DNA from 3 places in the Buttiauxella sp. AC038 genome. Region 1 is predicted to be linked to each of the others. Evidence: predicted binding sites of a transcription regulator. Region 1 holds the regulator's gene; each other region holds the start of a gene.
The links. Region 1 encodes CRP, which controls carbon source genes, mostly activating them, when cyclic AMP is high. Its sites were predicted from a motif close to ATGTGANNNNNNTCACAT; they were not measured.

Region 2: AC0IXI_RS07735 (mannitol dehydrogenase family protein) is a predicted target of CRP. The motif match lies at 1,632-1,649, and genes of this name have one in related genera.
Region 3: AC0IXI_RS14120 (glycoside hydrolase family 3 N-terminal domain-containing protein) is a predicted target of CRP. The motif match lies at 1,855-1,872, and genes of this name have one in related genera.

What each region holds. Positions count from the first base shown of each region.
Region 1 covers NZ_CEEDCQ010000001.1:405,104-409,392, forward strand. Annotated here, with positions in the region: gene AC0IXI_RS01865 (YccS/YhfK family putative transporter) at 1-1,368, opposite strand, end outside; gene crp (cAMP-activated global transcriptional regulator CRP) at 1,558-2,190, opposite strand; gene AC0IXI_RS01875 (OsmC family protein) at 2,506-2,910, shown strand; gene AC0IXI_RS01880 (phosphoribulokinase) at 2,931-3,809, opposite strand; gene AC0IXI_RS01885 (YheU family protein) at 3,923-4,141, opposite strand; gene AC0IXI_RS01890 (hydrolase) at 4,143-4,289, opposite strand, start outside.
Region 2 covers NZ_CEEDCQ010000001.1:1,607,023-1,611,311, reverse strand. Annotated here, with positions in the region: gene AC0IXI_RS07745 (DUF2000 domain-containing protein) at 1-260, shown strand, start outside; gene uxuA (mannonate dehydratase) at 338-1,531, opposite strand; gene AC0IXI_RS07735 (mannitol dehydrogenase family protein) at 1,743-3,206, shown strand; gene AC0IXI_RS07730 (CobW family GTP-binding protein) at 3,340-4,289, shown strand, end outside.
Region 3 covers NZ_CEEDCQ010000001.1:2,978,755-2,983,043, reverse strand. Annotated here, with positions in the region: gene ppsA (phosphoenolpyruvate synthase) at 1-243, shown strand, start outside; gene AC0IXI_RS14125 (glycoside-pentoside-hexuronide (GPH):cation symporter) at 292-1,689, opposite strand; gene AC0IXI_RS14120 (glycoside hydrolase family 3 N-terminal domain-containing protein) at 2,012-4,289, shown strand, end outside.

The DNA of each region.
Region 1 (4,289 bases):
TTTGCGAATAAACAGATAGCTCACCAGCGTAATGACCAGCATCGCGCCCAGAGCAATGCTTTTCGGGAAGTGGAAGTGAAGCGCAATACCTGCAATGGCAAGGCCTGCAATGGTGCCCGCCGAACGGTGGAGAATACGAACTCGTGTGGCACCGTAGCCGTTTTGCGTCACGAACATTACCGTCATTAAAATCCAGTAGGGCTTGGGCAGATGTAAAAATGCACCCAACAGACTGGCTATCGTGAGCATCACACCCAATCTTGCTGCGTTGCGAAGCGCCGCTGACTTCAACGATAAATAACTTTTCAATGCCGCCCACAGTGGCAAACGGCGTTGCCGGTCTTCCATTAAATCACGGACATACAGCGGGCGTTGGGTGCGTAGCACGCGAGCGATACGGCTGAAGTGGTAATGGCAAAATTGCCCAACCGGGTTATCTGGATTCTGACGGGCGATTTTCTCAAGGGCGTCGATCTGTTTTTCCATCGTAAAACGCTGTGGATAACGATGGTAAAGAATGTCGTCAGCCAGTACGCGTAAGCGCGCCGCGATGGTCTGAGCATTCCATCTAATAACCGCTTCTGCATGGCTTTGCTCGACGAGCTTCTGAACTTCAGCTGGTTGGTGAAGGCTTACCGAGATGTGCTCTTGCAAATCCAGTGCTACCTGGAATGCACGTAGCAAACGCTTGTAGCCGTTTTGCTGGTTTGCCGCCAGCATATGAAGCTGTTGGTAGCATTGGGTAATGAGATCCACCGCTTTTTGCTGACGAGCCAGCAGAGGAGGGAGCGCTTTTTCCGGATCGGTATGTTGAGTCAGCATGCCGTATTTTGCTTCACAGTAATCTGCCAACTGCCGATAGAGCAGGCTCAATGATTCCCGCAGCGGCTGCTCGCGCCACATCCAGAACCAAAACCAGTTAAATACGCCGTACCAAATCGTACCGGAGACATACAGCACCATCGGTTTCCAAATCGGCATATTTCCGGCCATGCTGAGTGTAAATATGGCAGCAATGAGTGATGCGGGAAGCAGACGAGCGTGCAAGGAACTGATTTCTGCCGTGACCCCAAGCAAGAGCGCCATCACGACCAATATCACCGGCAACGGTACGGAGGTATAAAGTAATAAAAGCTGCATGATCAGACTGCTGATGGCAAAAAGGCTGCCGCCAACAATCAGACGTTTGAAGAAGCGCTTATGTGGAGTATCAAGGCCCGCAATATTGCAACAGGCAGGAACTAACGAGAAAAGCAGGCCAGACTGGAGATCGCCGACGAGCAAACCTACTGCCACCGGAAGGCACAGCACCAGCGTTTGCCGCAGTGCGTAGTTAACTTCAGGATGGTAGATCAGCCGTCGCCACATTTGCTCGTCATACTTCAAGTTGCAGGGTTGTTGGTTGTACTCAGTCACACCAGTCACTTACTTTAGTAAGCTCCTGGGGATTCCTGAGCTTACCGCCTACCTGCAACATGAATTATTTAGAGCAAGTGAGGGAAGTGTAGAGACAAAAAAGGCGTGTTATGAAGCAACACGCCATTTTTTAGACGGAGATTAACGAGTGCCGTATACGACGATCGTTTTACCGTGAGCGGAGATCAGATTTTGATCTTCCAGCATTTTCAAGATACGACCAACAGTTTCGCGAGAGCAACCCACGATCTGACCGATTTCCTGACGGGTAATTTTAATCTGCATACCGTCTGGGTGGGTCATTGCATCAGGTTGTTTAGCCAGGTTCAGCAGCGTCTGCGCGATACGACCAGTCACATCCAGGAATGCCAGATTACCCACTTTCTCAGATGTAACTTGCAGACGGCTAGCCATTTGTGAAGACAGGCGCATCAGAATATCTGGGTTGACCTGGATCAGCTGGCGGAATTTTTTATAAGAAATTTCAGCCACTTCACAGGCACTTTTAGCACGAACCCAGGCACTACGTTCCTGACCTTCTTCGAACAGCCCTAACTCACCAATGAAATCGCCCTGATTTAGATAGGAGAGGATCATTTCCTTGCCCTCTTCATCTTTAATCAGAACAGCCACAGAGCCCTTGACGATGTAATACAGCGTCTCTGCTTTCTCACCTTGGTGAATGAGTGTGCTCTTCGATGGATACTTATGAATGTGGCAATGGGACAAGAACCATTCGAGAGTCGGGTCTGTTTGCGGTTTGCCAAGCACCATGCGCGGTTATCCTCTGTTTTATAACTGGCTACCAACGACAGGACGCTAAACATCCTGTCTGGCGTTGCAAGTAATTAGAATATTCCCCACCTTGGGGAGATGGCATGCAAGTCATTCTTGCTGCCTGTAATTAGTGATGTCCTCTGCATACATGCATTACGTCAATGTATCGATGTAGCATCTGGATTGTTTTAGCATAGCTTTTGGCAAGTGTCTCCTGTTGTCTCGTTTCAGCTTGACGCATGTCGCCTTCCGTTGCCAGATTTGCTGAATCTGCGTACTCTGAAAGGTAATTTTTCTACAGGAGTAAGCAGCATGCAGGCACGAGTGAAATGGGTTGAAGGGTTTACCTTCCTGGGCGAGTCCGCTTCAGGGCACCAGATCCTTATGGATGGCAATTCTGGTGATAAAGCACCAAGCCCAATGGAAATGGTGCTGATGTCCGTTGGCGGTTGCAGTGCAATTGACGTAGTTTCTATTTTGCAAAAAGGCCGCTACGCCGTGACCGACTGCGAAGTGAAATTGACCTCTGAGCGCCGTGAAGAGGCTCCGCGTTTGTTTACGCACATCAATCTGCATTTCATCGTGACAGGCAAAGAGCTAAAAGATGCTGCAGTTTCCCGCGCAGTAGACCTCTCTGCTGAGAAATACTGCTCTGTAGCACTGATGCTTGAAAAAGCGGTCAACGTTACTCATAGCTATGAAGTGATTGATGCTTAGTGTGTAAAACAGGGCGGTGATTAGCCGCCCTGATTAATGTTTCGCCCTTCCGCCAGTCGCTTAACGAGCGGCGTCATAATTAATTCCATTGCCAGACCCATTTTGCCGCCCGGCACCACCAAAGTATTGATGTGGGAAATAAACGACCCTTGCAGCATGGCAAGCAAATACGGGAAGTCGATGTCATCCAGCCCGCGAAAATGAATCACCACAAAACTTTCATCCAGAGAAGGGATGCCGCGAGCCGCAAATGGGTTAGACGTATCAACAGTTGGAACGCGCTGGAAGTTGATATGGGTGCGGGAGAATTGCGGTGTGATGTAATTGATATAGTCGTCCATAGAACGAACCACAGAATCCATTACCGCTTCTCGGGAATGCCCGCGCTCGCTGGTATCGCGCACTAACTTTTGTATCCACTCCAGGTTCACAATCGGTACTACACCAACCAGCAAATCGACGGCCTTAGCCACATCGTGCTGTGGCGTAACTACACCGCCGTGCAAACCTTCATAAAACAAAACATCAGTGGGTTCTGGCAATGGTTGCCATGGCGTGAAGGTTCCGGGGATTTGGTTCCAGGGTACGGCTTCATCGTAAGTATGTAGATACTTGCGTGACTTACCCTGCCCGGTTCTGCCGTACTCAATGAACGTCTGTTCAAGCAAACCAAAGTCATTGGCTTCCGGGCCGAAATAGCTGATATGGCGCCCCAGGTCGCGTGCTTTACGAATAGCCATATCCATTTCAGGACGAGTGAAACGATGGAAACTGTCACCTTCGACTTCCGCTGCACGTAAATTGAGTTGCTGGAAGATTTTACGGAAGGCAAGGCTGGTTGTTGTCGTTCCCGCGCCGCTGGAACCTGTTACGGCAATAACCGGATGTTTGGCTGACATAAGGCAACAACTCCATGGGTGATAGCAAGTGTGTGTAAGTAAGGGCTGGTCCTCACCCTCAGGGAGATAGCTGGGTGAGGGTGGTTTTATTATGCAGTATAGAAGTTAAACGCTTAGCCGCGAAACTGCCCGCGAGCCATAATATTTACCGTTTCATGGAGTTCCGACCATACCAGCACAGCCTCACCACTTTGCAGCTGGCGCTTAACATCGGCCACTTTCTGCTCCAGTGAACGCTCTTGTTCACCATAATCGGTGCCTTCGCGTAATACAAAGGATTCAATCAGATTATCAAGCGTTTCGGGAGGCAGATCTTGCCAGGGAATCATCATATTACTGGTCCAAAAATTGAGACAGCCACTGCGGGATACGTTGCTCAAGCCACATTTCAGGGCGCCGTAACGTGCCACCCACAAACCCAACATGCCCACCGTATCGCGTGAGTTGATACTCGATATTGGCAGGTAAGATAGCTTTATC
Region 2 (4,289 bases), 1.2 Mb from region 1:
CTGGCGTTATTTATGCCCCTTTGCCGATTCTCCTGGCACCAGGCACTTATATACAGGAGCTGCTCAACATTGCTGAAACAGACGAAGAGATTTACACGATGCCCTTCAGCGCTTTGGCGCAGTCATGTAAGACATACGATGAATATGGGGAACGTATTTCTGCTGTATCCAGCAATCATATTGAACTGGTAGCAATAGGGTTAATTGGGCCGAAGAAAAAAATCACCAGGCTCACAGGGAACCTGGGTCTGTATAAATAGGCTTATGTTGCAGCCATAAAAAAACGCGCCAGGAGGCGCGTTTTTTACATCAATTTTTTACATCAATATTGTTCAGCTTACTTCAGCAAATCTGGGAACATAACTTGTTTCAGAGCCAGTTCCACACCGCGAACTTCAGCCAGACCTTTCAAACGACCAATCGCTGAATAACCTGGGTTAGTTTTCTTGTGCAGATCGTCAAGCATCTGGTGGCCATGATCCGGACGCATCGGGATCGGGCGCAGATCGCCGGCGTTTTTACGACGTTGTTCTTCAGTCAGAATCGCTTTCACTACCGCAACCATGTTCACATCACCTTGCAGGTGCGCGCCTTCATGGAAGGTTTTCGGGTTATCTTCGCGGCAAGTTGCGCGCAGATGGGTAAAGTGAATGCGATCGCCGAAGGTTTCAATCATGCGAACAAGGTCGTTGTCGGCACGAACGCCGTAAGAACCGGTACACATGGTGAAGCCGTTATAGATGCTGTCGACAGTTTCTTTCAGCCATTGCATATCTTCAATAGTAGAAACGATACGCGGCAGGCCCAGGATTGGACGCGGTGGATCATCCGGGTGAACTGCAAGGCGAACACCTACTTCTTCCGCTACCGCAACAATGGCGCGCAGGAAGTACGCCATGTTTTCGCGCAGCTGTTCTTTACTGATGCCGTCATATTCAGCAAGACGTGCACGGAACTGGTCAAGGGTGTAACCCTCTTCCGCACCTGGTAAACCAGCAATGATATTGCGGGTCAGTTTTTCTTTTTCGGCATCAGACATATTGTTGAAGTAGCCCAGCGCCTGGCGCTGCTCTTCTTCGCTGTAGTCAGCTTCAGCGCCTTCGCGCTTGAGGATGTGCAGCTCAAATGCTGCAAAAGCAATCTGGTCAAAACGCAGAGCGCGTGAACCATCTGGCAATTCATATTCCAGATCGGTACGTGTCCAGTCCAGAATCGGCATGAAGTTGTAGCACACGGTGTCGATGCCACATTCTGCCAGGTTACGAATGCTTTGCTGGTAGTTTGCGATATGCTTATCGAAGTCGCCGGAGTGAGTTTTAATTTCTTCGTGCACCGGAATACTTTCTACTACAGACCAGGTCAGACCTTTTTCCGCCAATACAGCCAGGCGCTCTTTGATGTCAGCAACCGGCCAAACTTCACCATTTGGGATGTGATGCAAAGCAGTAACGACACCGGTCGCGCCCGCCTGACGCACATCATCCAGAGATACCGGGTCTTTTGGGCCGTACCAACGCCATGTTTGTTCCATCGACAGTTCCTCAGTTTAAGTTGTCATACCAATTCTAGAATGCTGTATTGACTACTACCATACCGGATTCTCGCTTACGGTCAAATTTTGCAATGATATTGGTTGATCCAGCTCACATTAAAGGGATAAAGACAGCAGACCAATTTAATTTGCTGTCATATAACTTTAGACTGAGCCATGTTACCAATTAGTTAACCAGGATTTGCATTTTATGAACACAATTGCTTCAGTCACGTTACCTGCCGATATTCAACAGCCTAATTATGACCGCCGGGCGTTAAAAACTCGCATCGTCCACTTTGGTTTTGGTGCGTTTCACCGCGCACACCAGGCGCTGCTGACCGACCGGGTACTCAATAAATTGGGGGGAGACTGGGGCATTTGTGAAATTAGTCTGTTTAGCGGCGATAAACTAATGAGTGCGCTGCGTGCACAGGACCATTTGTATACCGTATTGGAAAAAGGTCGTGAAGGTAATCAGGCGATTATTGTCGGCGCGGTTAACGAATGCCTGAATGCAAAACTCGATGGACTGGATACCATTATTGAAAAGTTCTGCGAGCCACAAGTTGCGATTGTCTCCCTTACTGTGACTGAAAAGGGCTATTGCATCGACCCGGCGACCGGGAAACTGGATAGCAGTAACGAGCGTATTATTCACGACCTGCAAAACCCTGAAGAACCGCATTCGGCTCCGGGCATTTTGGTGGAGGCACTTAATCGTCGCCGCGAGCGTGGACTGCGACCATTTACCGTACTTTCTTGCGACAACATTCCCGACAACGGCCATGTCGTACGCAATGCGGTAATTGGCATGGCGGAAACTCGCAGCCAGGAGTTAGCGGACTGGATTCGCGAGCATGTCACCTTCCCTAGCACTATGGTTGACCGAATTGTTCCTGCGGCGACACCTGAGTCATTGCAGGAAATTACTGACACGCTGGGCGTAGAAGATCCCTGCGCCATTGCTGGCGAGCCGTTTATCCAGTGGGTCATTGAAGATAACTTTGTTGCAGGCCGCCCGGCATGGGAAGAAGTTGGCGTCGAAATGGTGGACGACGTGATGCCATGGGAACAAATGAAGTTACGCATGTTGAACGGCAGCCACTCCTTCCTTGCTTATCTCGGCTACCTCGCCGGCTATCAGCATATTAATGATTGCATGGCAGATGAGAATTTCCGCAAGGCGGCGCATCGTTTAATGATGCAGGAACAAGCGCCAACACTGCGCGTTACGGGCGTAAATCTACAGCAGTATGCCCATAACCTGCTCGAGCGTTTTGACAACCCGGCGCTGAAGCACCGCACATGGCAAATTGCGATGGACGGTAGCCAGAAACTGCCACAACGGATGCTTGAGAGTATTCGCTGGCATCTGCAACAAGCCGATGAGTGGCCATGCCTGGCATTAGGAGTTGCCGCCTGGATGCGCTATGTCAGCGGTATTGACGACGCGGGCAACGAAATTGATATTCGCGATCCGTTAGCTGAAAAAATTAAAACGCTGGTCGCAAACAGCTCTGTTAATGAACTCGTTAATGCCCTACTCAGCCTGCATGAAATCTTTGGCAGTGACCTGCCTGCTGATGAACAATTCGTCGCGCGTATTACCGCTGCATGGAATGAGTTATGCAGCAAAGGTGCGCGAGCAACGGTCGCAAACCTTATCGATTAATTTAACAATCAATGCCTTTAAGCCCGCTTCACAAGGATGTGGAGCCGTCCGGGCTTCATTTTTTGGTAATTTTTGTTCAGGATAGTGATAATTGAACATCACGTAAGGTTCACTCAACCTGTCCGGAGCACTTGTGACTAAAACCAACCTGATTACCGGTTTCCTCGGTAGCGGTAAAACCACCACCATTCTGCATTTACTTGCCAATAAGCCCGAGCATGAAAAATGGGCTGTGCTGGTCAACGAATTCGGTGAAGTCGGAATCGACGGCGCGTTATTAGCCGACAGCGGTGCTTTGCTGAAAGAAATCCCCGGCGGCTGTATGTGTTGTGTAAATGGACTACCGATGCAGGTAGGGCTCAATACTTTGCTTCGCCAGGGCAATCCTGACCGTCTGCTCATTGAACCGACCGGGCTTGGTCACCCAAAACAAATCCTCGATATGTTGACCGCCGAAGTTTACCAACCCTGGATCGAACTCAACGCTACTCTGTGTCTGCTTGACCCACGTCAATTGCTTGATGAGCGGGCAGTCAATAATGACAATTTCCGCGATCAACTCGCTGCCGCTGATATCGTCATTGCAAATAAAGAAGACCGTGCCAGCGATGAAAGCCGCGCGGCTCTTAACGAGTGGTGGCTGCGTGAGGGGGCTGGGCGGGAAATGATTACCGCACAAAATGGTCATATCGATATTAGCCTTCTTGATAAACCACGCCAAAACCTGCGCGAGGTGCCATCCAGTCCGGATCATAACCACAGCCATGCAGCAAAACGTGGGCTAGCGGCATTAAGTTTGCCTGAACATCAACGCTGGCGGCGCAGCATCAACAGTGGCCAAGGCTACGTGGGTTGCGGATGGATTTTTGATGCCGACACACTATTTGACACAGTAGGGATTCTTGAATGGGCTAGACTTGCTCCTGTCGACCGCGTCAAAGGTGTACTGCGTATTGCGGAAGGTTTGGTTCGAATCAACCGTCAGGGCCTTGATTTCCATATTGAAACGCAAAATGCCGCACCACCTGACAGCCGCATAGAGTTAATACATAGCGGTGACGTTGACTGGAATGCGCTACAAAC
Region 3 (4,289 bases), 2.6 Mb from region 1:
GACCGCGACTCTGGTGTGGTTTCTGAACTGTTTGATGAGCGCAACGACGCGGTGAAAGCACTGCTGTCGATGGCGATTAAAGCAGCGAAGAAGCAGGGTAAATATGTGGGTATTTGTGGCCAGGGCCCATCTGACCATGAAGATTTTGCTGCCTGGTTGATGGAAGAGGGGATCGATAGTCTTTCCCTGAACCCGGATACGGTGGTGCAAACCTGGTTAAGTCTGGCGGAATCTCAAAAATAATTAATATTCATCATAGTAAGGCTCCTCATTGCTGAGGAGCCTTTTTTATCATAATGCTTTCGGTGTCATTACTCCGGTAACTCCGCTTTCGCTCTGGAATTTACCCATTCGCAAATCACCCACAATACTGTTCATTCTCTCTTCGGTAAGTTTGTAATAGTGAATCGAAATAGCCGTAATGATGTAGAAAATTGCCGGTAGTACGGTAAACAGAATCAATACACCACGGACGGCTTCAGCTGATTGTTGCTCTACACCTGCCTGATAACCAAACCAGGCCAGACCCCATCCGGTTAATGCACCACCAATCGCCACACCTAATTTAATAATGAATATATTCGCCGCGACGTTCATTCCGGTAATTCGACGCTGAGTTTTCCATTCACCGTAGTTATTAGCATCGGTAATCATTGACCATTGCAGAGGGGCATTTATACCCTGCAATATATTAAGGGCAATATGCACGATGAATGCGGGCACCCAGTAGTTTGTCGGCAGTACGAGGAACAATAAACCGATTAATGCGCTTAACACGTTCACCCAAATGGAGGCGCGAATTTTACACATCCAGCTACCGAGATGCTTTGCAAATAAACTGCCGAATACGGCAGCGATAGTCGTGGCAAGCATGAACATCGAAATAATGCCACTGCCCTGATTAAGGATATATTGTACGAAATAGACCAGTAAACTCCCGCGAACGACGACACCGCACAACATCGCAAGGTTATAAACAGACAAAATACGCCACTGATCGTTTTTTAATAAAACTTTTACGTCGCGCATAATATTCAGGTTTTCTTCTTTCACTGGCGTAATTCGTTCGCGAGTAGTGAAAAAACAGACCAGGAACATGATACAGCCGATTACACCGAAGATGCCCATTGCCCACTGCATACCCGTAGCTCTGTCAGTTGGGGAGATGAAATCAGCCAGTGGCAGAATCAGCGCCGTACCCATCGCACCGCCGATTGGCGCAATGGCAAAACGCCATGATTGCAGGGAAAGATTTTCCTGAGGGTCAGAAGTAATCGCAGCACCTAATGAGCAATAAGGGATATTGATCGCGGTGTACATTAGCGTCATGAATATATACGCAAATACGGCGTAGACAATTTTACCGGTTTGTTCAAAATCAGGCGTTGAATAAACCAGCACACAGCTGACTGCAAACGGGATACAGATAATCAATAACCATGGGCGGAAGCGCCCCCAGCGGCTTTTTGTCTGGTCGGCAATCGCACCCATAATAGGGTCAGTAATCGCGTCCAGTACTCTGACGAGTAAAAATAGAGTCCCCATGACCGCAGGAGGTAAACCATAAATATTGGTATAAAAATAAGCGAGAATAGCAACGGAAGAGTCAAAGACAATGTGACTTGCCGCATCGCCCAGCCCAAAACCCAGTTTTTCTTTGATGGTAATTTTTTCAGTTAACACCGACATACATTCACCTTTATTAAGAGCCGGAATATGTCCTTAGTTATATGTGGTGAAACTTAAGATGAGTATTGTAATTTTTTATTTGTGTTTTATGTTTCTTACCAACTGTGACGGAGTTATCTCTTATTTGATTCTCCTCGTCGTGAATAGGTTTTATTTCATGGATATTTTTGAAACCCATCACATTTATCACTTAAAACCAAAAAACGTAATCTTGCAGGTTATTCTGGCAATTGTTTGCACCCGCACTCATCACCCATATTGATGATTAAAAATCATCTCCGCGAACAGTTTCGCGGATGGCTGAACTCGAAAGGGGAATATTATGCCTGCAATTTATCAGGATGCTCGCCGCCCGGTAGATGAACGTGTCGCTGACCTGATGTTACGCATGACGCCGGAAGAAAAATTTGCCCAAATGCATGCGTACTGGCTGATTTTATCGAGCGATGGTAACCACCGGGAGCGCACAGATTTAAGCGATGAATTTTCAGGGGTGACAGAACAATCTGCACTTGCCGAACGGCTCAAACTGGGTGTGGGGCAAATTACCCGGCCACTGGGAACCCACATTGTTGATGCTAAAGAGGGCGTGCGTGCCGCTAACCGCTTACAGAAAACACTGGTAGAAGAAACGCGGCTGGGCATTCCGGCGCTGTTTCATGAAGAGTGTCTGGTGGGCCTGTTGTGCAAAGATGCCACCTTATTTCCGTCATCACTTAACTATGGCTCGACGTGGGATTTGGATCTGATTGAGCGCGCGGCTGCTGCGATTGGCGAAGAAGCGCGTTCAACTGGCTGCCATCAGGGGTTGGCTCCGGTGCTGGATGTTTCGCGCGATGTACGTTGGGGGCGCACGGAAGAGACATTCGGTGAAGACCCGTGGCTTGTGGGCATGATGGCGACACATTACGTCAAAGGTTTGCAGGGCAAAAACCGCGACCTGCTGGCAACGCTGAAACACTATGTCGGCCACTCGTTTAGCGAAGGCGCTCGCAATCATGCACCGGTTCATCTGGGTTTTTGCGAGTTAAACGATACTTTCCTGCTGCCATTTGAGATGGCGGTGAAGCTCGCAAATGCCGGTTCGGTCATGCCGGCTTATCACGATATTGATAATCAGCCAGGGCATTCTGACGAATTCTTAATGACCACAATTTTGCGCGAGCAATGGGGCTTTGACGGCCTGATTGTGGCGGATTACGGCGGTGTGAGTCTGTTGCATCAACATCATGGTATTTCACATGATGCAGCGGAATCTGCGGCGCTGGCGTTTAATGCCGGTCTGGATGTGGAATTACCAAAAGATGATTGCGCGCGCCATCTCTCTGAAGCGGTAGAACGCGGCCTCATCACGATGCAAAAAATCGATGAGATTGTGGCTCGCGTACTAAAAGAGAAGTTCCGGCTGGGCTTATTTGAGCACCCTTATCGCGATGAAAACGGTGTCGTGCTGCAAAGTGAATCTACCGTACAGATTGCGCGTGAGGTGGCGACACGTTCAATCACGATGCTTGAAAACGACGGCATATTACCGTTGAAAGGGCACCCGCGCGTGGCGGTGATTGGCCCGACGGCTGATGACCCGCTCGCGCTGCTGAGCGGCTATAGCTTCCCGGTGCATCTGATTATCAGCGATATGCTTGAACAAACATCGCAAGTCACCACGCCATTAGACGCCCTTCAACGGCAACTTGGTCGCGATAACGTGCGTTATGCCAAAGGCTGCCACATCATCGAAAAACGCATGGCTGGCGCGCCAGTTTTCCCCGGTGACAGCGGTGGAAAACCGATGCAAGCCTCTCCGGTTTCACACGATACCTCACTGATTCCGGACGCCGTGAAAACCGCTGATCAAAGCGATGTTGTGGTGCTGTGCGTGGGAGATTTATCCGGCTTATTCCAGAGCGGAACAGTCGGCGAAGGTTCGGATACTGACAGCCTGGAACTACCGGGCGTGCAGCAACAACTACTCGATGCATTGGTTGCTACCGGCAAACCGGTGATCGTGGTGATGACTGGAGGGCGCCCGTACAACTTAGGCGGCCAGGAAGATAACGTTGCTGCGCTATTGATGGCCTGGGCTCCAGGGCAAGAGAGCGGCCATGCAATTGCCGATATTATTACCGGGCGTGCAGAACCTGGCGGCCGCCTGGTGGTGTCCATTCCTAAAAGCGCCGGGGCAATGCCGTATTACTACAACCATAAACTGAAGAGTGGTGGTACGCCGTTTGCCTTCCATTTTGGCACGCGTTACCCGTTTGGCTACGGAAAAACCTGGGCTGAGTTCGACTACAGCCCGCTACATATCGAAAGCGAAAACGTTCCCAACGAAAACGGCGTGGTGACTGTTGGTGTCATCGTTCGCAACAGCGGAACCGCTGCCGGTAGCGAAGTGGTGCAGGTTTATGTTCACGATAAAGTGGCTTCCATGGTGCGCCCGGTGCAAGAGCTAAAAGCCTTCCAGCGCGTTCACCTCGAACCTGGCGGCAGGGCAAAACTCACCTTTCACATTCCCACGGATATGCTGAATTTCACCAGCCGCAAAGGCGAGCGTATCGTTGAAGCCGGCGAGTTTGACATTCGCGTTGGCGCGTCGAGTA